4 regions of the Microbacterium oryzae genome follow, and region 1 is predicted to be linked to each of the others. Evidence: predicted binding sites of a transcription regulator. Region 1 holds the regulator's gene; each other region holds the start of a gene.
The links. The regulator LexA, encoded in region 1, represses DNA repair genes until DNA is damaged. The targets are predictions, from matches to a motif close to TCGAACANNTGTTCGA.
Positions count from the first base shown of each region.

Region 1 (5,553 bases):
CCGCGGAGGGCCGTCGCGAGGTGGGCATCGCCTACGCCGCGCGGCTCGCTCGCGAGGTGCTCGCGGGCGGCGCCCCGGGCATCCACCTGTACGCCTTCAACGAGCACGAGACCGTGCTCGCCGTCCTGCGCGAGGCGGGCATCCCGCTCCGCGAGACCGCCGCTTCCTGACCGCACTCATCCCCGGAGACATCCGGAACCACGAAGGAGACCAGCGATGACCGACTTCCCCCTGGGAACGATCCTCGGGTACCCCCGCATCGGACGCCGCCGTGAGCTCAAGCGCGCGGTCGAGGCCCACTGGGGCGGCAAGATCGACGAGTCGGAGCTGCGCGAGCGCGCCGCCGAGCTGCGACGCGCCACGCGCACGCGCCTGGTCGAGCTCGGCCTCGACGAGCCGTCGGCCATCCCCGAGTCGTTCTCGTTCTACGACCAGGTTCTGGATGCCGCGCTCGCCGTGGGCGCCCTGCCCGCGCGGTTCGCCGACCACCGCGAACAGGATGGCTCGATCGGCCTCGCCGCCGAGTTCGCCGCCGCGCGCGGCGACGGCGAGAACGCGCCCCTCGAGATGACGAAGTGGTTCGACACGAACTACCACTACCTCGTGCCGGAGATCGGCCCGGACACCGTCTTCGCCGCGCAGCCCGCGCGGTACGCCGATCTCGTCGCCGAGGCGGCGGCCGACGGCGTGAGCACGCGCCCCGTCGTCGTGGGCCCGGTGACGCTGCTGGCGCTCGCCAAGGCCGCCGACGGCGCCGCGGCCGGATTCCGGCCGCTCGACCGCCTCGCCGACCTGCTGCCGGCGTACCTGGAGATCCTGTCCGCACTGCGCGCAGCGGGCGCCGAGTGGGTGCAGCTCGACGAGCCCGCCCTCGTGAGCGAGACGCTCGAGGTCAGCCCGGCCGAGGTCGCGCGCGCGGTGGCCGAGGCCTACGCGGTTCTCGGCGCGGCGGAGGATCGACCGCAGCTCCTCGTCGCCGCCCCCTACGGCGCACCGAGCGTCGCGGGATGGGGGGCGCTGGTCGGCACGCCCGTCGAGGCGATCGCGCTCGACCTGGTCCGCGGCGGCGTGCCCGCCGCCGTCGACGGGGTCGAGGAGAAGACCATCGTCGCGGGCGTCGTCGATGCGCGGAACATCTGGCGCGGCGACCTCGACCGGGCGTGGGCGCTTCTCGAGCAGACGAGCGGGCTGAAGCCCGCACGCGTCACCGTGGGCACCTCGAACTCCCTGCAGCACGTGCCGCACGACGTGGCGGATGAGCCCGACCTCGACCCGCGCCTGAAGACCTGGCTCGCATTCGCCGACCAGAAGACCGGGGAGGTGTCCGTCCTCGCCCGCGGACTCCGCGAGGGACGCACCGCGGTCGAGCACGCGTTCACGGAGGCCGCCGTCGCCCTCGCCGACCGCCGCTCGGCACCCGGCGTGCACGACGACCGCGTCCGCGCCCGCACGCGCGCCCTCGCGCCGACGGACTTCGAGCGCGGTGCCGTCGAGGAGCGCGTCTCCGCGCAGCGCGACGCGCTTGCGCTCCCGCCGCTTCCGACGACGACCATCGGCTCGTTCCCGCAGACCGGCGACATCCGCCGCGCGCGGGCGGCGCACGACCGCGGAGAGCTGACGACGCCCGCGTACGAGCAGGTGCTCCGCGACGAGGTCGAGCGGGTCATCCGCCTGCAGGAGGAGCTGGGACTCGACGTGCTCGTGCACGGCGAGCCCGAGCGCAACGACATGGTGCAGTACTTCGCCGAGAACCTCGACGGCTTCGCGGTGACGCGCAACGGCTGGGTGCAGTCGTACGGTTCGCGCGCCACGCGCCCGTCGATCCTCTGGGGCGACGTCTCCCGGCCGGCTCCCATCACCGTGCGCTGGGCGACCTACGCGCAGTCGCTCACGTCGAAGCCCGTCAAGGGCATGCTCACGGGTCCGGTCACGATCCTCGCCTGGTCGTTCGTCCGCGACGATCAGCCGCTCGGCGAGACCGCCCGTCAGGTCGCGCTCGCGCTGCGCGACGAGATCGCCGATCTCGAGCAGGCCGGCATCGGCATCATCCAGGTGGATGAGCCCGCCCTGCGCGAGCTGCTGCCCCTGTACGCCCGGGCACGCGACGCATACCTCGAGTGGTCGGTCGGGTCGTTCCGGCTGGCGACCGCGAGCGCGCGCCCGGCCACGCAGATCCACACGCACCTCTGCTACTCCGAGTTCGGCACCGTCCTCGAGGCGATCTCGGCGCTCGATGCCGACGTCACCTCGATCGAGGCCGCCCGCAGTCGCGACGAGCTCTTCGAGGCACTCGCCGGTTACGAGCGGGGGATCGGCCCCGGCGTGTGGGACATCCACTCGCCGCGCGTGCCGAGCGCGGCGGAGATCGGCGGCCGCATCGATCGCGCCGTCGCCGCCGTCGACGTCGACCGCGTCTGGATCAATCCCGACTGCGGTCTGAAGACGCGACAGTACGAGGAGACCGTGGCGTCGCTGGCGAACCTCGTCGCCGCGACGGGCGAGGCACGGGAGGCGCTCCTGGCGCGCGCCTGACCCGAAGACGATGAGAGAGCGGGAGCCGACGGCTCCCGCTCTCTCATCGTCTCCCCGCGCCTCACACGGAGCGGAGGATCGCCACGACCTTCCCGAGCACCACGGCCTCATCGGCGAGGATCGGCTCGAACGCGGAATTGCGGGGCAGCAGCCAGGTGTGGCCGTCGCGCTGACGGAACGTCTTGACGGTGGCCTCGCCGTCGACCATCGCCGCGACGATGTCGCCGTTCTCCGCCGTACCCTGCGAGCGGACGACAACCCAGTCCCCATCGCAGATCGCGGCGTCGATCATCGACTCGCCGCTGACCTTGAGCATGAACAGCTCGCCCTTACCGACCAACTGACGGGGGAGTGGGAAGATCTCCTCGACCTGCTGCTCGGCGGTGATCGGCACGCCCGCCGCGATGCGTCCGACGAGGGGGACGAGGGCGGCATCGCCCACCGCGGGGCCCGCGTCTGCGGGGTTCTCGGCGGCGGATCCCGGCAGGTCGATGAGGACCTCCATGGCCCGCGTCTTGCCCGGGTCGCGCCGCAGGTAGCCGCTGAGCTCCAGCTGGCCCAGCTGGTGGGTGACGCTCGACAGCGACTTCAGCCCGACGGCGTCGCCGATCTCGCGCATGCTCGGCGGGTAGCCGTTGTGCTGGATGGAGCGCTGGATGACCTCGAGGATGGCCAGCTGCTTGTCGCTCAGGCTCTTGCGTCGCCGCGTGCGCGGCTTCTCCTCGCGCGTACCCGCATCCGTCATGTCCGTGCTCCTTCGCTGCCCCGCTCGAATGTCGGAGGTGCGTGGTGTGGTGGTCCCGTCGGTGAAAACGCTAGCGGACGCACCGCGAGACGGGGAGCTTTGTTCGAGCGTGTTGGGCATTCCTCGCGAGAGCAGTTCGAAGACAACTCTTGACACTCGTACGAAATCGAAGATAGGTTCGGAACATCGCTTCGGCAGCGAGATCCTGAGGGATCCGCACCGCCCGAAGAGATCTACAGGAAGGAAAGGCCATGCGCGCACATCGCTCCGCTCCGGCTCCCGCCACCCGTCTGCGCCTGACCCTGCGCGGTCGCCGCGTCCTCGCCGGCCTCGCCGCGGCCCCCGTCGTCGCGGCGATCGGCTTCGGCGCTCTCAGCGGCGGTGCCGCTCTCGCCTCCCGCGCGGACAGCGCGCCCGCCGGCACCTTCGACACCGTCACCGTCGGTGCGGGGGACTCCCTGTGGGAGATCGCCGAGACCGTCGCCCCCGATGCCGACCCTCGCGACGTCGTCGACGAGATCCTGCACCTGAACCAGCTGCGCGACGGCGTCATCGCCGCCGGTCAGCAGCTCGCCATCCCCGCCGCCTACTCCACCGCCGGCTGAGCGCGCGCGGCGGCGCTCTAGCATGGACGGGTGACCGTCTCACTCGATGACCTGCCCCTGCGCGACGACCTCCGCGGCCAGCAGCCGTACGGAGCGCCGCAGGCGCCCCTCCCCGTCGCACTGAACGTCAACGAGAACACGCATCCCATCCCCGACGAGGTCGCCGACGACATCGCGGACTCGGTGGCGCTGGCGCTGCGCGACGTGAACCGCTACCCCGACCGGGAGTTCACCGCGCTGCGCGAGGGATTCGCGGACTACCTCGGCCACGGCATCCAGCCCGAGCAGGTGTGGGCGGCCAACGGCTCCAACGAGGTGCTCCAGCACATCCTGCAGGCGTTCGCCGGCCCGGGTCGCACGGCGTTCGGCTTCGCGCCCACCTACTCGATGTACGCCCTCCTCACGCGCGGAGTGGGCGCGACCTACGTCTCCGGCGAGCGGGGGCCCGCCTTCTCGCTCAGCCCGGAGAGCGCGGCCGAGCAGGTGGCGGCCGCCCGCCCCGATGTGGTCTTCCTCTGCGCGCCGAACAACCCCACCGGAACCCCGATGGAGAACGACGTGATCGAGGCGGTGTACGAGGCGTCGGAGGGCATCGTCATCGTGGACGAGGCCTACCGCGAGTTCGCTCCCCGCGACGCGCCGTCGGCGCTGCAGCTGCTTCCCGGGCGGCCGCGGCTCGTGGTCTCGCGCACGATGAGCAAGGCGTTCGCCTTCGCCGGTGCCCGCGTCGGGTACCTCGCCGCGGACCCCGCCGTCATCGACGCGCTGCGGCTCGTGCGCCTGCCCTACCACCTCAGCGCCCTCACACAGGCGGCGGCGTCGGCTGCGCTGCGTCATGCCGACACGATGCTGGGCATGGTCGACGAGATCGTGGAGCAGCGCGACCGCATCTCGGCGACCCTCGAGGCGCTCGGCTACACCGTCTACCCGACCTGGTCGAACTTCGTGCTGTTCGGCGGCGTGGAGGACACCCGGGCGACGTGGCAGGCGCTGTACGACCGCGGTGTGCTGATCCGCGACGTCGGCATCCCCGGACACCTGCGCGTGACGGCGGGGACCGAGGAGGAGACGAGCGCGTTCCTCGACGCCCTCGCCGCCATCGGACGCTGACGCCTCGCGGAAGGCGCGCGCCGGCCGCGACTAGAATCGGGGCATGACCCGAACCGCGCGCCGCACCCGTTCCACGAGCGAGTCCAGCATCGAGCTGGAGCTCGACCTCGACGGCACGGGCAGGAGCAGCATCGACACGTCGGTGCCGTTCTTCGACCACATGCTCACGGCGTTCGCGAAGCACTCGCTGACCGACCTCACGGTGCGCGCGACGGGCGACACGCACATCGACGCGCACCACACCGTCGAGGACACCGCGATCGTGCTGGGCCAGGCCATCCGCGAAGCGCTCGGCGACAAGGCGGGCATCTCCCGCTACGGCGACGCGCTGGTGCCGCTCGACGAGGCGCTCGCGCAGGCGGTCGTCGACATCTCCGGTCGGCCCTACCTCGTCCACACGGGAGAGCCGGCGGGCTTCGAGCAGCACCTCATCGGCGGACACTTCACCGGCTCGCTCGTGCGTCACACCTTCGAGGCCCTCGCGTTCAACGCGGGGCTGACGGTGCACGTGCGCGTCGTGGGGGGTCGCGACCCGCATCACATCGCGGAGGCAGAGTACAA
Region 1 is NZ_CP032550.1:1,321,955-1,327,507, reverse strand. Features, by position in the region: gene D7D94_RS06195 (methylenetetrahydrofolate reductase) at 1-170, shown strand, start outside; gene metE (5-methyltetrahydropteroyltriglutamate--homocysteine S-methyltransferase) at 217-2,532, shown strand; gene lexA (transcriptional repressor LexA) at 2,594-3,277, opposite strand; gene D7D94_RS06180 (LysM peptidoglycan-binding domain-containing protein) at 3,529-3,882, shown strand; gene D7D94_RS06175 (histidinol-phosphate transaminase) at 3,913-4,992, shown strand; gene hisB (imidazoleglycerol-phosphate dehydratase HisB) at 5,036-5,553, shown strand, end outside.

Region 2 (5,553 bases), 220 kb from region 1:
TCGACGGCTCGTCGAGCACGTAGAGCACGCCGGTGAGTCCGGTGCCGATCTGCGTGGCGAGGCGGATGCGCTGCGCCTCGCCGCCCGAGAGCGAGCCGGCGGCGCGGCTGAGCGTGAGGTAGTTCAGGCCGACCTGGATGAGGAACTCCAGGCGCACGCGGATCTCGCGGAGGATCTGCGCGGCGATCTGCTTCTCGCGGTCGGTGAGCACGACGTCGTTCATCATCGCGAGCGTGTCCTCGAGGCTGAGGTCGGCGGTCTCGGCGATCGAGCGCCCGTCCACCTTCACGGCGAGCACCTCCGGCTTCAGACGCGCGCCGTTGCAGACGGGGCACGGCACCTCGCGGAGGTACTCCGCCCAGCGCGACCGCGTGGTGTCGGTCTCCGCCTGCGCGTACTGGCGCTCGATGTAGGGCACGACGCCCTCGAACCCGCTCGCGTACCGCACCTCGCGGCCCCAGCGGTTCTTGAACCGCACGTTGACCTTGTAGTCCTGGCCGAGGAGGACGGCGTCCTTCACGTCCTGCGCGAGGGCGCGCCAGGGGGTGTCGAGCGAGAAGTTCATCTCGTCGGACAGCCCCTCGAGCAGCCGCTCGTAGTACTGGAAGAGGCCCTTGCCCTGCGTCGTCCACGGGACGATGACGCCCTCGCGGATGGACAGCTCCTCGTCGCCGAGCATGAGCTCGACGTCGACCGACATGCGGGTGCCGAGGCCGGAGCACGCCGGGCAGGCGCCGAAGGGCGCGTTGAAGGAGAAGGTGCGCGGCTCGATCTCGGTCAGCTGCAGGGGGTGACCGTTGGGGCACGCGAGGCGCTCCGAGAAGGACTGCCAGGCGTCGTCGCCCTCCTCGTCGACGAAGTTCACCTGCAGCACGCCGCCGGCGAGCCCGAGCGCGGTCTCCACCGAGTCGGTCACGCGGCCGAGGATGTCGCCGCGGGCGACGAGTCGGTCGACGACGACGGCGATGTCGTGCTTGTACGACTTCTTGAGGACGGGCGGCTCGGCGAGCTGCACGAGCTCGCCGTCCACCACCGCGCGCGCGTAGCCCTTGGCCGCGAGCTCCTTGAAGAGGTCGACGAACTCGCCCTTCTTCTGCGTCACGACCGGGGCGACGACCTGGTAGCGCGTGCCCTCCTCGAGGGTCATCAGCTGGTCGGCGATCTGCTGCACGGTCTGGCGCTGGATCCGCTCGCCGCACTGCGGGCAGTGCGGCACGCCGATGCGCGCCCAGAGGAGGCGGAGATAGTCGTAGATCTCGGTGATCGTGCCGACGGTCGAGCGCGGGTTGCGGTTGGTCGACTTCTGGTCGATGGAGACGGCGGGGCTCAGTCCCTCGATGAGGTCGACGTCGGGGCGGTCGACCTGCCCGAGGAACTGGCGCGCGTAGGCGCTCAGCGACTCGACGTAGCGGCGCTGCCCCTCGGCGAAGATGGTGTCGAACGCGAGGCTCGACTTTCCGGAGCCCGAGAGGCCCGTGAACACGACGAGGGAGTCGCGCGGGATGTCGAGGTCGACGTTCTTGAGATTGTGCACGCGGGCACCGCGGACACTGATCTTTCCGGGCGAGGCGACGGGGATGATGGGCACCTCACAATCCTAAGGACCGCCACGGACACGCGGACCTTTGTTCGACGCTTCGCTCAGCGGACTCGAAGACGCGGCCCGAGAGCGCACCGCCGCGGACCGCTCGGAGACCCCTTGGCCCGGCTCATACCCCGGCGCATACTGAGGACGAGAGGAGATGATCATCATGGAGAGCGGAGTCCGACACGCGCACCCGCATCTCCGGGAGCGGATCCGCGCCGCCGGCGGCGTCTACGAATGGGCGAACGACATGCTCATCCGGATGGCCGGCCCCGCGCAGCTGGGCGACGGCCCTGGCTCGCCGTGCGTCCACTGCGGCCACCCGCGCATCGACCACGTCGAGCGCGACGGCGAGCTGCGCTGCCCGGAGGAGTGAGCGCCTCCTGGTCCGTGCCGAGCGAGCCCGGCACGGACCGCTCGCTCAGGCGTGTCCGGCCTTCTCCATCTGCCGCAGCGCGCGCTTGAGGTCCTGCACCTCGTCGCGCAGGCGTCCGGCGAGCTCGAACTTGAGCTCCTCCGCCGCCGCCAGCATCTGCTGCGTGAGTTCGGCGATCGTCTCCTCCAGCTGATTCGCACCCTCCGCGGCGATGCCCTCGCGCCGGCGCACCGGAGTCGGCGTCTTGCCCTTGCCCTTGCCCGACTTCGTGCGCGCGGAGTCCCGCTTGGACAGCAGATCGGCGGTGTCGGCCTCCTCGCGCGTGATCGCGTCGGTGATGTCGGCGATCTTCTTGCGCAGCGGCTGCGGGTCGATGCCGTGCTCGAGGTTGTATGCGATCTGGATCTCGCGGCGACGCTCGGTCTCGTCGATCGCCTTGCGCATGGAGTCGGTCATCGTGTCGGCGTACATGTGCACCTGGCCCGAGACGTTGCGCGCGGCGCGGCCGATGGTCTGGATGAGCGAGGTCCCCGAGCGCAAGAACCCCTCCTTGTCGGCGTCGAGGATAGCCACGAGCGACACCTCGGGGAGGTCGAGTCCCTCACGGAGGAGGTTGATGCCCACGAGCACGTCGTACACGCCCTGCCGCAGCTCGGTGAGCAGCTCCACACGGCGCAGCGTGTCGACGTCCGAGTGCAGATAGCGCACCCGCACCCCGTGCTCGCCGAGGAAGTCGGTGAGCTCCTCCGACATCTTCTTCGTGAGCGTCGTGACGAGCACGCGCTCGTCGCGCTCGACGCGCAGGCGGATCTCCTCGAGCAGGTCGTCGATCTGCCCCTTGGACGGCTTCACGACGATCTCGGGGTCCACGAGCCCGGTGGGGCGAATGATCTGCTCCACCACGCCGTCGGCGATCCCCATCTCGTACTTGCCGGGCGTCGCCGACAGGTACACGGTCTGGCCGATGCGCTCCTTGAACTCGTCCCAGCGCAGCGGCCGGTTGTCCATGGCGCTCGGCAGGCGGAAGCCGTGCTCCACGAGCGTGCGCTTGCGCGACGCGTCGCCCTCGTACATGGCCCCGATCTGCGGCACGGTGACGTGCGACTCGTCGATGACGAGCAGGAAGTCGTCGGGGAAGAAGTCGAGCAGCGTGTGCGGCGGCTGCCCGGGCGCGCGCTGGTCGAGGTGCCGCGAGTAGTTCTCGATGCCGGAGCAGAAGCCCAGCTGCTCGAGCATCTCGAGGTCGAACGTCGTGCGCATCTTCAGCCGCTGCGCCTCGAGCAGCTTTCCCTGCTTCTCGAACTCCTGCAGCCGCTCCGCCAGCTCCACCTCGATCGTCTTGATCGCGCGCTGGATGGTGTCGGTGCCGGCCGCGTAGTGGGTCGCGGGGAAGATGGCGACCGCGTCCATCCGCTCGATGACGTCGCCGGTGAGCGGGTGGAGCTTGTAGAGCGCCTCGATCTCGTCGCCGAACAGCTCGATGCGGATCGCGAACTCCTCGTAGACCGGGATGATCTCGATCGTGTCGCCGCGGACGCGGAAGTTGCCGCGCGAGAAGTCGACGTCGTTGCGGTTGTACTGCATCGAGACGAACTGCCGGATGATCGCATCGCGGTCGTACCGCTCCCCCACCTGCAGCGCGATGAGCGCGCGCAGGTACTCCTCGGGCGAGCCGAGGCCGTAGATGCAGGAGACGGTGCTGACGACGACCGCATCGCGGCGGCTGAGCAGCGTGTTCGTCGTCGAGTGCCGCAGTCGCTCGACCTCCGAGTTGATCGACGAGTCCTTCTCGATGAAGGTGTCCGTCTGCGGCACGTACGCCTCGGGCTGGTAGTAGTCGTAGTACGAGACGAAGTACTCGACGGCGTTGTTCGGCATGAGGTCGCGGAACTCGTTCGCGAGCTGCGCGGCGAGCGTCTTGTTGTGCGCGAGCACGAGGGTCGGCCGCTGCACCTGCTCGATGAGCCAGGCGGTCGTCGCGGACTTGCCGGTGCCGGTCGCTCCCAGCAGCACGACATCGGTCTCACCCGCGTTGATGCGCGCGGCGAGCTCGGCGATCGCCTTCGGCTGGTCGCCGCTCGGCAGGTACTCGCTCACCACCTCGAAGGGCCGGACGCTGCGTGTGGTCTGCATGCTTCCAGCCTAGAAGGGGCCTCCGACATCGAGGGCGGTCGGGCGGAAGCGGATGCGCGCACCGGGCGGCGTCTGCGCGGCGAGGTCCAGGTCGTCCGTCACCACGCACGCGATCACGGGGTATCCGCCGGTTACGGGACGGTCCCGCAGCAGCACGACCGGATGGCCGTGGGGCGGCACCTGCACGGCGCCCGCGGCCATCCCCTCGCTCGGCAGCTCCGCCGTCACCGCGCGCTCGAGGGCGCGGGCCCCCTCGAGGCGGATGCCGACGCGATCCGACCGCGGCGTGACCGTCCACTCGTCCTCGAGGAAGCGCCGCACGCCATCCCCCGTGAACCAGTCGTCGCGCGGCCCCAGGACCACCCGCAGCACGACCGTCTCCCCGGCAGCGGGCAGGCGCGGCGGCGGCGCGAGGGATGGCCGCGCCACGGCGGCACGGACGGCCGCCGGCCCGCGCAGCGGCACGACGTCGCCCGCCCGGAGCGGCGCGGCGCCTCGCTCACGCGACCCGAGCCCCGCGAGCGTGTCGGTCGCGAGGCTGGCGAGCTCGGGGGCGAGGGCGATCGCACCTCGGACCGCGATCACGCTGCGCAGCCCGCGCCCGGCCCATCCCGCCACGAGCTCGTCGCCGTCGTGCACGGCGACCGGGGTCTCGCACGGCACCGCCTCCGTCGTGCCATCCCGGTGCACCAGGGTCGCTCCCAGGTCTGCGCCCGCCCGTGCGACGACTCCGGCGCCGCGGAAGCGCAGCGTCGCGCCGCCGGCCAGCAGCTCGAGCGCCGCGGCCTCGGGCGGATTCCCCACCGCGCGCTGTGCGGCGCGGTGCGCGCGCCGGTCCGCCGCTCCCGACTCCGCGACCCCGAGGCTCGCGCGACCGACGCGGCCGAGGTCCTGCACGAGCAGCTGCAGCCCCGGGTCGACGACCTCGATCGCGGGCGCCGTGCTGCGGTCCCCCGGCAGATCGACGGCACCGGTCGCGACCGCGGGCCGGGAGGACGCGCCGGCCCGCGGCGGCGCCCCCGCGACCGTGAAGCCCGCGGCCGCGAACCGCACGACCGTGCCGGGCGCGAGGAGCGCGGGCGGCTCGCGGTCGGCGTCCCACAGCTCCGCGTGGGTCCGCCCCACGAGCTGCCAGCCGCCCGGACTCTCCCGCGGGTACACGCCCGAGTACGGGCCCGCGAGCGCGACCGCCCCGCGCGGCACCCGTGTGCGCGGCGCGGACCGACGCGGCACGTCGAACAGCGGATCGTCGCACACGAGGTAGCCGAACCCCGGCGCGAACCCCGTGAAGGCGACCCGCCAGCGCGCGCCCGTGTGCCGCCGCACCAGCTCCGCTGCGCTCACTCCCAGGTACGCGGCGACCTCCGGGAGGTCCTCGCCGTCGTACGCGACCGCGATCTCCACCTCGCGCCCGACGACGGGCGCCGATGCGGCGAGGGGCAGCGAGCGGATGGCCGTG
Region 2 is NZ_CP032550.1:1,098,524-1,104,076, forward strand. Features, by position in the region: gene uvrA (excinuclease ABC subunit UvrA) at 1-1,588, opposite strand, end outside; gene D7D94_RS05160 (hypothetical protein) at 1,743-1,961, shown strand; gene uvrB (excinuclease ABC subunit UvrB) at 2,007-4,094, opposite strand; gene D7D94_RS05170 (5-oxoprolinase subunit B/C family protein) at 4,104-5,553, opposite strand, start outside.
Region 2: uvrA (excinuclease ABC subunit UvrA) is a predicted target of LexA. The motif match lies at 1,618-1,633, and genes of this name have one in related genera.

Region 3 (5,553 bases), 190 kb from region 1:
GCTCCTCCTCGCTGAGCTCGACGGGCACGAGGTGCGTGCCGTCGAAGTCGAAGGGGTCGACCTGGAGTCCGGGCTTCCCAGCCCATCCGACCCAGGCGCCGTCGACCTTCTGCATCACCTGCTCGAGGGCGGTGACGAGACCGCCGGGAGAGCGACGCCAGGCGGGCTGTCCGCTCTCATCCTGGATCCGATCCACCGGAAGGCGGTTGGCTACGACGACGAGGTCCGCTTTGGGCATGCCGCTCCTTCAATGTGTGCCGGGTCAGTCTAGCCACGGCGGCGGCGCACGCCCGGGGCACGACCGGTGCCCGAAAGCGCCGTCGGCGCGACACGCTCCGCGCGTTAGCAGGCGGCACCCGCGGGCACAACCCCCGGTGTCGCCGCCGTCGCCACAGCCGCGGCGGCGCTACCGTGGTGCCATGCGCAAGTACCTCATGGGAACCGGCCTCTTCGGAGCGATCACGAGCGGATACTCGCTGCTCAAGGGCGCCAACCACAAGCGGTTCACGTGGCGGGTGGGGCTCGCGTGGATCAGCTGGGCCATCACGCTCCTGCTGGCGATCGGCGAGGCGCGCGATATCCGCACCGCCTCCCACGGCGGTGCGGTGCCGGAGGACTCCCCCATCGCGGGCAAGGAGTACAAGTACGCGGGAACGCCGAAGCCGGGCAAGAAGCAGAAGCTCGACAAGAAGCAGAAGCGCGCGAAGAAGTAGAAGCGCGCGAGGAAGCCGAAGCGCGAAGAAGCAGAGCGGATGGCGTGCGCTCGAGGCGCCTGCCGTTTCGATCGGACACCCTGACGACCCACCTCAGCGACGTGAGCGGGTCTCGAGGCGTATCCCGCCGACGCCTGGTGCATGACGATTCATGACCTTCTACTGCCTGCCGCGGATCTTCGTGTGGAGTCGGGTGGTGGAGGTGGGTGCGGGCCGGTAGCGGTGGTGTCGGTCGATCCAGTTCGGGGCGGCGATGTAGGGGGTGCCGTTTCGCATCTGGATGTCCCACCCCGAGTGCTCCAGGTGATGGTGATGCCACCAGCACAGCAGGACCCCGTTGTCGGTGTGGGTGGCGCCGCCGAGGGCGTGGTCTTGGACGTGGTGGATCTCGCACCAGGCGGCGGGGATCGTGCACCCGGGGATGATGCACCCACCGTCTCGGGCGACGATCGCCTTCCGCTGGGTGGCGGTGAAGATGCGCTGCACACTGGTCAGGGACAGGATCCTCCCGGTGGGGCTGAACGCGGCCCGGAGGATGTCGCCGCTGCACCCGATCCGCCGAGCGACCGATGCCGGCACCGCCCGGGAGGTGCCGTCGAGGTGCGCGATCCCGGACCGGCGTCGCCGCGAGGGTGACCAGGGTGGCGGCGCAGCCGGCGAAGGCGAGGTCGGTGGCGGCCCGGAGCTCGGAGGATGGTCGTTCCCCGACCCTGGAGAGTCGTCCCACTCTGGAGAGTCGTCCCACCCTGGAGACCCGTCCCACCCTGGAGACCCGTCCCATCCTGATAAGCCGTCGCATGCGGACTCGTCGGTCGGGTCGGTGTCGGGGTGGGTGGTGGCGAGGTCGGTGTCGGTGACGTGGATCATCACGGTCGGGGCGGCGCCGCCGAGGGTCGGGGTCTCTGCGGCGCGGGAGGCCGCCTGCAGCATCGCCATGAGCGCGTCGTGGCGCTTCTGCGTCGCGGTGCGGGGGTCGTGGACGATCTCCGCCGCCTGCCACGGTTTCGTGCCCTGATCCTCCGGATCCACCCCGTCCAGGAACCCGCCCCCGAGGTCCGCGCCCGTGGACCCGCTCGCTCCTTCTTCGTCTTCCGAGGCACCGTCAGCGTCTGCGTCCGCGCACTCTGTCGAAGCGGCCCCCTCAGCTGACGCGCCGTCTGCGCCGGCAGAGTCGTCCGGGCCGTCTGCGCCGTCGGGGCCGGTGAAGGTGACGCCGCGGGCGGGATTGGTGTGCGCGGCGAGGAGGATCTGGAGGAGGGCTCCGGCTTCGGGAACGAGGACCCCGTTCACCCGGAAGTTCCCATTCGGGAGCTCCGTGACCGTCAGACCCCGTGCCCGGAACGCCTTGTCGTGCTCATGGTCCGGATCGAACCCGTCCGCCGTGAGCACATCCACCCACGCATCCGCGTGCGCCTTCACCACACTCCACGGCGGCGGCACCACCCCACCCGCGTCAACACCACCGCCCGCCGCATCGGCGTCGGCAGTATCGGTCTTCGGGTCGAGGAGCCCGGCGAGACCATCCGGGACGGTGGCGTCGTCGAGGTCGGAGCGGATCGTGCCGGTGGCGATGCCGACCAGGTGCGCCTCCATCGCATCGACCTTGTGCCGCTCCTCGGCCGGCAGCGCCTTCGACGCCGCATCGAACGCCTTCACCAGCAGCGCCGCCGGCTCCACCCCGATCCGCCCACCCGCGAGAGCCGCCGCGAGCACCGGACGCTCCGCCGGCAACGGAAGTCCCGTCGCGGACTCCCTCTCCCGAGTCCCCTCATCCAACCGCGCCCGCGACGACAGCGTCGCCCCCGGCACGCCCGTCACCCGCTCCAGCACCTCCCGGCCCGTGCGGCACCCCAGCCCCTCCGACAGCGGATGCTCCAACCCCCGCCGCGAGCGGCGCGTGACCTCCCCTGCCGCCCGTACACGGAGCGCGTCGACGATCCTGCCGAGCTGCTCCACCCGCCCCGTCACCGCCACCAGGTCCACATCCGGCAGATCCTCCACCCCGCAGAAGAGACCACCCAGCAGCGCGACCGCCGCGTCCACCGGGACGGTGGAAGCAGTCCGCGTGACCGGGCTGGCGTCTTTGACCATGCCTCCACGATAGAATCGACCACCGACATTCCTCGGATCCACGTTCGAATATCGATCAGGTGTGGAAAACCCGCCCGAGACACACCGCTGCAGGCAAACTGTGCAGACGACGAGGACTGTGAGATGGCGCGCGCGCACGCGAGGCGCATCAAATTCAGCATCAAACTAAACTCTTCCTGCCGTGCGACATCGATGCCTCGAACCACATACCCACGTTATATAACCGCGGTATGATGGAGGGATGGATCACGCCCGAGACCTCGAGAGCATCATCGTCGCGGCGCACGCGCTCACCCGCGTCGCCGCGCTCGAGACCCGCAACGAGGCGCCGGCCGCGCAGTGGCGCACCCTCGCCATCCTGCGCGACAGCGGCCCGCTGCGGATCGGCGAGCTCGCGCAGCTCAGCCGCATCACCCAGCCCGGGGCGACGCGTCTGATCGGCACCATGGCGCAGGCCGGGCTCGTCGAGCGCATCGGCGACCCCGACGACTCGCGCGCCGTGCGCGTGGCCGCCACCGAGCGGGGGCGCGAGGCCTACGCGGCCTGGCGCGTGCAGCTCGTCGACGCACTCCTCCCCCGTTTCGCGGATCTCGATGCGAACGAGTGGGAGGCCATCCGCACGACGGCCGCGCTGCTCACCCGGCGCACGGCGCCTGATCTCACGACACCGAAGACCAGCAGAGAGGAGAGCTCGGCACGATGAGCTCCGGAGAACAAAAGAAGGCGTCGCTGTGGCAGCAGCCGATGCAGGTATGGGCGGTGGCGTTCGCGAGCGTCGTCGCGTTCATGGGCATCGGCCTCGTGGACCCGATCCTCCCGGCCATCGCCGACCAGCTCCACGCGACGCCCGCGGAGAGCGAGCTGCTGTTCACGAGCTACCTCGTCATCACGGGGCTGATGATGCTCTTCACGAGCTTCATCTCCAGCCGGATCGGCGCCAAGCGGACGCTCCTCATCGGGCTGTCCTTCATCCTGGTGTTCGCGTTCCTCTGCGCGATCAGCGGATCGGTCGACATGGTCATCGGCTTCCGCGCGGGCTGGGGCCTCGGCAACGCCCTGTTCATCTCCACCGCCCTCGCGACGATCGTGGGCGCCGCGGCAGGCGGCAGCGCGAACGCCATCATGCTCTACGAGGCCGCACTCGGTCTCGGTCTCGCCGTCGGCCCGCTCGTGGGCGGCCTGCTCGGCGAGATGACCTGGCGGGCGCCGTTCTTCGGCGTCGCCGTGCTCATGGCCGTGGCCATCATCGCGATCTCCGTGCTGCTGAAGACGCCGGCAGACGCCGAGCGTCCCGCACCCGTGCGCCTCACCGCCGCCTTCCGCGCCCTCGGCAACCCGGCACTCGGGCTGCTGGCGGTCGCGGCCGTGTTCTACAACATCTCGTTCTTCGTCTTGCTGGCCTACTCGCCCTTCCCGCTCGAGTTCTCCGCGCTCGGCATCGGCTTCACCTTCTTCGGCTGGGGCCTCGGTCTCGCGATCACATCGATCTGGGGCGCCCCGCTCCTCCTGCGCTTCGTCAAGCGCACCACGGCGATCGCGATCGTCCTGCCGCTCATCGCGATCGACCTCGTCGTCGCAGGCCTCCTCGTGCACAGCAAGCCGACGCTCGTGACCTGCATCGTCGTGGGCGGCCTGCTCTACGGATTCATGAACACGATCCTCACCGAGACGGTCATGGACGCCACGGATGTGCCGCGCTCGATCGCCTCGTCGTCGTACTCCGGCGTGCGCTTCCTCGGCGGCGCGGCGGCCCCGCCGATCGCCGCGATCCTCGCCGAGAGCTGGGGCGACACCGCGCCCTACGTCTTCGGAGCGGTCGCCGCGCTCATCGCCGCCGTGATCGTCTTCTCCGGGCGCCGACTGCTCGCCCGCGCCGACGGCGCGCACGAGTCAGCGGTGACCGAAGCCGAAGCCGTCCTCCTCGGCGACGCGGACTGATGGCGCCGCGGGGGCGGGGGCCGTACACTGCGAACATGCCCGTTCAACCGGTATCGCGATGAGCGGCTTCGCCCCTCTTCACGCCCCCTCCCCCGCGCGCCTCAGCGAGCTCGTCTTCGAGCGGATGGCCGCGGCGATCATCGCGGGCGAGCTCGCGCCGGGAACGCAGATCAAGGACGAGGAGATCGCCTCGCGTCTGGGAGTCTCGCGCATGCCCGTGCGCGAGGCTCTCCTGCATCTCGAGCGCATCGGGCTGATCGAGATGGTGGCGAGCCGCTACACCCGCGTCACCGAGGTCAACCGCGAGCTGATGCGCGACGCGTTCGAGTACGCCGGCAATCAGGCCGGATGGGCCGGGCGGCTCGCCACGGAGCGGATGTCCGATGCCGAGCTGGCCGAGACGCTCGCCCTCCTCGACGCCCTGCTCGCCGAGGAGATCGACCCGGCCGAGCAGCGCCGGCGCCTCGACGCCTTCTACCTGCACCTGATCGCGCAGTCCCGCAGCCGGCACCTGCAGCTGGCCACGCGCGACATCAACCTCGCGCTCGCGCGGGCCATGCACGCCGCCGACGAGGTCACCGAGTCGCGGGTCGCGGAGATCCGCGAGGCCTATCGTCGCCTGCGGCCGGCGGTCGAGAAGCGGGACGCCGACGCGGTGGAGCGGATCATCCGCGAGATCCACGCGATCTACGCCTCGCTCTGAGCCTCCAGCGGGTGCCTCGCGCCGAACGCCGCGAGCAGCGCCGACGCCTTGACCACGGTCTCGTCGAGCTCGTCCTCCGGGTCGCTGTCGATCGTGATCGCACCCCCG
Region 3 is NZ_CP032550.1:1,132,686-1,138,238, forward strand. Features, by position in the region: gene D7D94_RS05295 (alpha,alpha-trehalose-phosphate synthase (UDP-forming)) at 1-238, opposite strand, end outside; gene D7D94_RS05300 (hypothetical protein) at 420-713, shown strand; gene D7D94_RS05305 (HNH endonuclease signature motif containing protein) at 873-2,804, opposite strand; gene D7D94_RS05310 (MarR family winged helix-turn-helix transcriptional regulator) at 3,046-3,507, shown strand; gene D7D94_RS05315 (MFS transporter) at 3,504-4,742, shown strand; gene D7D94_RS05320 (GntR family transcriptional regulator) at 4,801-5,445, shown strand; gene D7D94_RS05325 (anthranilate synthase component I family protein) at 5,430-5,553, opposite strand, start outside.
Region 3: D7D94_RS05305 (HNH endonuclease signature motif containing protein) is a predicted target of LexA. The motif match lies at 2,837-2,852, and genes of this name have one in related genera.

Region 4 (5,553 bases), 210 kb from region 1:
GGAACACCGCCACCGCGAGCGGGCGCCGGAGCGTCACGCCGCAGTTGCGCAGACGATCCACCGCGGCGAGCGCGCTGACGACGCCGAGCGGGCCGTCGAAGCCGCCGCCGCCGGGGACCGAGTCGAGGTGCGACCCCGTGACGATGGCGTCGTGACGGTCGCCGGGGTCGCGCCCGGGAACATCCCACCACGCCCACATGATGCCGTTGCCGTCCGTCTCGACGTCCAGACGCCGGGCGGCGGCCTGCTGCGTGAACCAGTCCCGGAGCATCAGCTCGGCGGGCGAGAAGACGAGACGCGTGTAGCCGCCCCGCTCCGCGTCGACGCCGATGTGCGCGATCTCCGCCAGCAGCGCGTTCGCGTCTCCGTGTGCGCTCACGTCACACCTCCGCGAATCGCTGGCCGACGGCGCGGAACCGCTCGCCCGCCGTGCCGCTGCCGGAGACGAGATCGAGCACGAGCTCGCCGAGGAGCGGCGCGAACTTCGCGCCCTGCCCCGAGCAGGGCGAGAGGACGGTGATGCCCTCGGCTCGGTCGATGATCATGTCCTCGTGCGGCACGTTGGTGAACAGGCACGTCGTCTCCGCGTAGGGCTCGGGGTCGAGACCGGGCGCGAATCGGCCGACGAAGCCGGCCACCCGTGCGCGATTCGCGGGGTCGATGCGGGCGTCCTGGTCGCGGGCGGAGCGGATGACGCGGCCGCCGTTGTACTCGGCCACCTTCTGGCCGCCGAATCCCGCGTCGCGTCCTCCCGGCAGTCCGTACGTCTGGATGTCCTCGCCCTTGTAGATGAACGTCGGCCAGCTCGTGGCCGCTCCGGATGGCGTCTCGCCGCGGTCGGACGCGTCGCGGTACGGGAAGTGGAAGGCGTTCTCCTGCCGGACCTGGAAGTCCGGGAGCGCGCGCAGGAAGCCCTCCGGAAGGTCCAGTCCGTCGAGGAGCGCGGGCAGCCACCCGCCCGCCGCGACGATCACCTGATCGGCGTGCACGGTCTCGCCGGTCGCCGACGCGATGACGTACCCGGTGGATGCCGCCCGCACCGACACGACCTCCCACCCCGTGCGCACCTCGGCCCCCGATGCGCGCGCGAGATCGAGCATCGCGGTCACCGATCGCTCGGCGTCGATGACGCCGGCGCCCGGGTGCCACAGCACGTCGCCGTCGAAGGCGAGCCCATCCCACCGCTCCTGGGCCGCGGAGCGAGAGAGCATCTCGTGCTCCACGCCCGCGCCCTCGAGCACGCGAGCGAGCCGGTGGGGGTCGCGGACGGCGCCGAAGTCGAGCGATCCGCTCGGCGTCACGAGGGTCGCGCCGTGCGCGGCCTCGAGCTCGTCCCAGCTGCCCCGCGCCCGCACGACGAGCTCGGTGTAGAAGGGATCCGGGTATGCGTAGCGGAAGATGCGCGCCGAGCCGTGGGAGCTTCCCCCGGCGGACGCGGGAGCATCCCGCTCGAGCACGAGCACCTCGGCACCCGACTGGGCGAGCCGCCAGGCCGCGGCCGCGCCGCTGAGACCGGCCCCGATGACGACGTGCTTCGCCGTGGTCTGCGCCGACATCAGGCGAGGTCCGGCGCGTTCCAGAGGTTCAGCTGGGTGCCGATCCCCATCTCGACGGCGTTCTCGTAGACGGTCTTCGCCCACGCGACGTCCTCCACGCCCATCCCGCCGACGCTGAACAGCACGGGCTGCTCGTCGAACTCGCGCCCGACGGCGGTGCCGTCGAGCACGTCGCCGATGTTCACGACGCGCGACTCGTCGAGCTTCCCGAGGCCGATGAGGTCCTGCCAGTACAGGCCGATCATGCCGAACGCGGTCTCGTGGGACGGGGCGGGGTACTCCTCCGCCCACGCCTCGTAGATCTTCTTCGCGTCCGCGATGAGGCGGGCCTTCCCCGAGAGGGTGTACTCCTCGTCCATCTTGAGATTCGCCGGCAGGCTGAGGAACGCCCCGGGCTTGATCCAGTCCCCGTCGATGTAGGGGTAGTTCTCCGATCCGACCAGGCCCGTGACCGCCTCCGAGACGATGTCGCTGTCGCGCACGGCGGCCTCGACGGTGTCGGCGATCTCGATCGTCGTGAACTGCGGGTAGTGCTCCTTCACGTACGCGGCGAAGGACTCCGAGGTGGAGCGGCGGCGCCCGTTGATCCGGATGGTGTCGAGGGAGGGGCGGGCCGTCGTCATCGCGTGCAGCGCGCTCTTGTTCATCGCGCCCGGGCCGATGATGCCGAGGGTCTTCGCGTCGACGGGAGCGAGCTTCTTGGCGGCGGCGCCGGGGACAGCGGCCGTGCGGTAGGCGCTCTCGAGGTTGCCCGACATGATCGCGAAGGGGGCGCCGGTCTCCTTGTCGTTGAGCACGATGAGGTGGATGGAGCGGGGCAGCCCCTTCTCCCGGTTGTCGATGTTCGACCCGTACCACTTGACGCCGGCGGCGTCGAAGCGCCCGCCGAGATACGCCGGCATCGCCATGAAGCGGCGGTCCGCGGCGTCGAGCGGCATGCCGGGGAACGGCGAGGACGGGGGGAAGCTGATCTGCGCGCCGTGCGAGTTCCACGTGCTCCCGGCCATCCGATAGTCGCCCTTGGCGACGAGCACGAGCACCTCCTCCATCACCTCCATGCAGCGGGCCATGTCCTTCATGCCGGCGGCGATGACCTCGGGCTCGCTGAGGTAGAGCATGTCGATACGGGTGTCGGATGGGAGTTGTGCGCTCACGGGTATTCCTTCGGAAGTCGGGTGGTGCTTCCCCCTCAGAGAAACTCATTTCGGGAATTCAGGTCAAATATCTTTTCGCGCGGAATTCATAGCGCGATGCTCGCAATATGCCCGAAACATATCGGTAATATCCGAGCCCTATCGTCACCTCATGGAGATCCGCCAGCTGCGCTATTTCCTGGCCGTGGCGGAGGAGCTGCACTTCGGTCGGGCGGCCCAGCGTCTCCATATGTCGCAGCCGCCGCTCAGCGTGCAGGTGGGGCGCTTGGAGGAGGAGATCGGCACGGCGCTCTTCGAGCGCAGCACCAGGCGCGTGAGCCTCACCCCCGCGGGAGTTCATCTGCGCATGCGCGCGAAGGAGATCCTCGAAGACGTCGACGCGGCGGGCCGGGAGATGCGCGAATACGCAGACGGTCTCGTCGGTCGCCTTTCCGCGGGATTCGTGAGCTCCGCGAATTACACCGTCCTCCCCGGCGTCGTGCAGCTCTTCCGCGCTCGTCGCGAGAATGTCGAACTGGCTCTCGTTCCGCTGACCTCCGGGGAGCAGTTCGAGAGACTGCGCGCGGGCACCCTCGACGTCGGCATCGTGCGCGACGAGCTGCCCCCGGGCGACGCGCACGCCCCGGCGCTCGTCACCGAGGTCGTGTACGAGGAGCGCCTCGTCGCGTGCGTCCCCGTGACGCATCCGCTCGCGACGCGCGCGGAGCTCGCGCCCGCCGACATCGTCGAGGCGCCCATGATCGCCTACCCGCGGTCGCTCATGCCCGGGTTCGTCGACCGCGTCTCGGCGGCGCTGGCCTCGGCCGCTCGCGCGCCGATGGTCGTCGAGGAGGTCGTGCACCAGGAGACCGCCCTCAGCTTCGTCGCCGCGGGCGTGGGACTGAGCGTCCTGCCGGAATCGGTCCGCCAGCTCGTGCCGCCGTCGATCGCGGTCGTGCCGATCGCGGGATCGCCCACCACCCGGCTCCTCGCCGCGCACCCGGCCGGCGGCGACGACCATCCCGCCCGCTCCGCCTTCGTGGACTGCCTGCGCGAGGCCGCGCGCGCTCTCGCGGCGGCGAGAGCGGTCTGATCGCCGCCGCCCGCTTCCGCGAGCGGGAGAATGGTGGGGATGCCCTCCTCTTCTCGACCCGTCATCGCGATCATCGGCGCGGGCCCGCGCGGCGTCTCGCTCCTCGAGCGGCTCGGCGCGAACCTCCCCGCCGACGCCGAGCTCGACATCCACCTCGTCGACGACACGCAGGTCGGCGCCGGGCGGATCTGGCGCACCGAGCAGCCGCGCGAGCTCTGCATGAACACCCTCGCCGACGCCGTCACGCTCTTCACCGACGACGCCGCCAGCATCGCCGGCCCCGTGCGGCCGGGGCCGACGCTGTACGAGTGGTGCCAGCTCGCCCGTCATGCCGCGCTCGACGATGCGGCCGAGGTCGTCGCCCGGATCCCCGCCGCGCACGTCTCCGCCTTCCGCCGCGTGCCCGTGCGGGCGGGGCTCGTCGACGACTACCGCGCAGAGCTCCGTGACCAGCGCCCCGAGTCCCACCCGTCGCGCTCGCTGTACGGCGAGTACATCGCCTGGTGCCTCGCGCACGCGCGCGCGGCGCTGCCGGCGGGGGTGGTCGTGCACGAGCACCTCGGCCGCGTGCAGGCCACGCGACGCGAGGCCGGGCGCGAGGTGCTCGACCTCGGCGACGAGCAGCTCGTGGCCGACGCCGTGGTGGCGGCGACCGGATGGCTCGCGCGCGCGGTCACCGCGGAGGAGCGGCGCATCCTCGCCGCCGTGGACGGCCATCCGGATCTCGTCTGGGTGCGGCCCGACTCCCCCGCGGATCAGACGCTCGACGCGGTGCCCGACCGCGCGACGGTCATCGTCCGCGGGCTCGGCATGGGCTTCTTCGACGCGATGGCGCTGCTGACCGTCGAGCGCGGCGGCGTCTTCGTCGAGGACGCCGAGACCCCGACGGGACTGCGCTACGTCCCCTCGGGTCGCGAGCCGGTGCTGCACGTGACCTCGCGCCGCGGCGTGCCGTTCCGGGCGAAGACGCAGTACGGGTCCCTCCCGCCGCGGGCCCCCATGCACCACCTCCGCGGCGTCGACTGGACGGCCGTGCCGCGCCCCATCGACTTCGACGCGCGCGTGTGGCCCCTCATCCTCCGGGATGCCTTCGCCGCCTACCACGCCACGCTCGCGCGCGTGAAGCCGGGCTCGGTGGAGCTCGATGCCGCACTCGCGGCCATCCGGTCGGCCCCGCTGGAAGCCGACGGGGCGGCCACCCGCACCCGGATCGACGCGCTCGCCGACGCCGTCGCGCCGTTCGTCGCCGATGCGGCGGACCGGCTGGACCTCGCCGCGGCGATCTTCCCCGGCGACGGCGAGACGTGGCCATCCCCTGCCGCGTTCGACGCATGGGTCGCGCGGTTCGTCGCCGACGACCTCGCGGAGGGGGCGCGCGGTGCGGACAGCGCGCTCAAGGCCGCGCTGTGGTCCATCGCGTCGGCGCGCGGCATGGTGAGCCGCATCGGCGCGTTCGGCGGCTTCGACGCGGAATCTCGCGCGTCGGGCTTCCGCACGCTGATGACGGTCGGCGGCATGGTCGGGTCGGGCCCGCCCGCGTTCCGGAGCCGGCAGCTGCTCGCCCTCATGGCGGCCGGGCTCGTCCGGTTCATCGGCCCGGCCGGCGCGGTCGACGTCGCCGACGGCGCGTTCCACGCCTCGTCGCCGGCGGTCGCCGGGTCCGGCGTGTCGGCGGCCGTGCTCGTGGACGCGTGGATGCACGCGCACGACCTCGCGCAGACGGCGGACCCGCTCGTCCGCTCGCTCGCCGCGGCGGGGCGCGTGCGGCCCT
Region 4 is NZ_CP032550.1:1,108,732-1,114,284, forward strand. Features, by position in the region: gene D7D94_RS05200 (allantoate amidohydrolase) at 1-379, opposite strand, end outside; gene D7D94_RS05205 (FAD-dependent oxidoreductase) at 381-1,556, opposite strand; gene D7D94_RS05210 (tyramine oxidase subunit B) at 1,556-2,710, opposite strand; gene D7D94_RS05215 (LysR family transcriptional regulator) at 2,862-3,782, shown strand; gene D7D94_RS05220 (FAD/NAD(P)-binding protein) at 3,822-5,553, shown strand, end outside.
Region 4: D7D94_RS05210 (tyramine oxidase subunit B) is a predicted target of LexA. The motif match lies at 2,774-2,789, and genes of this name have one in related genera.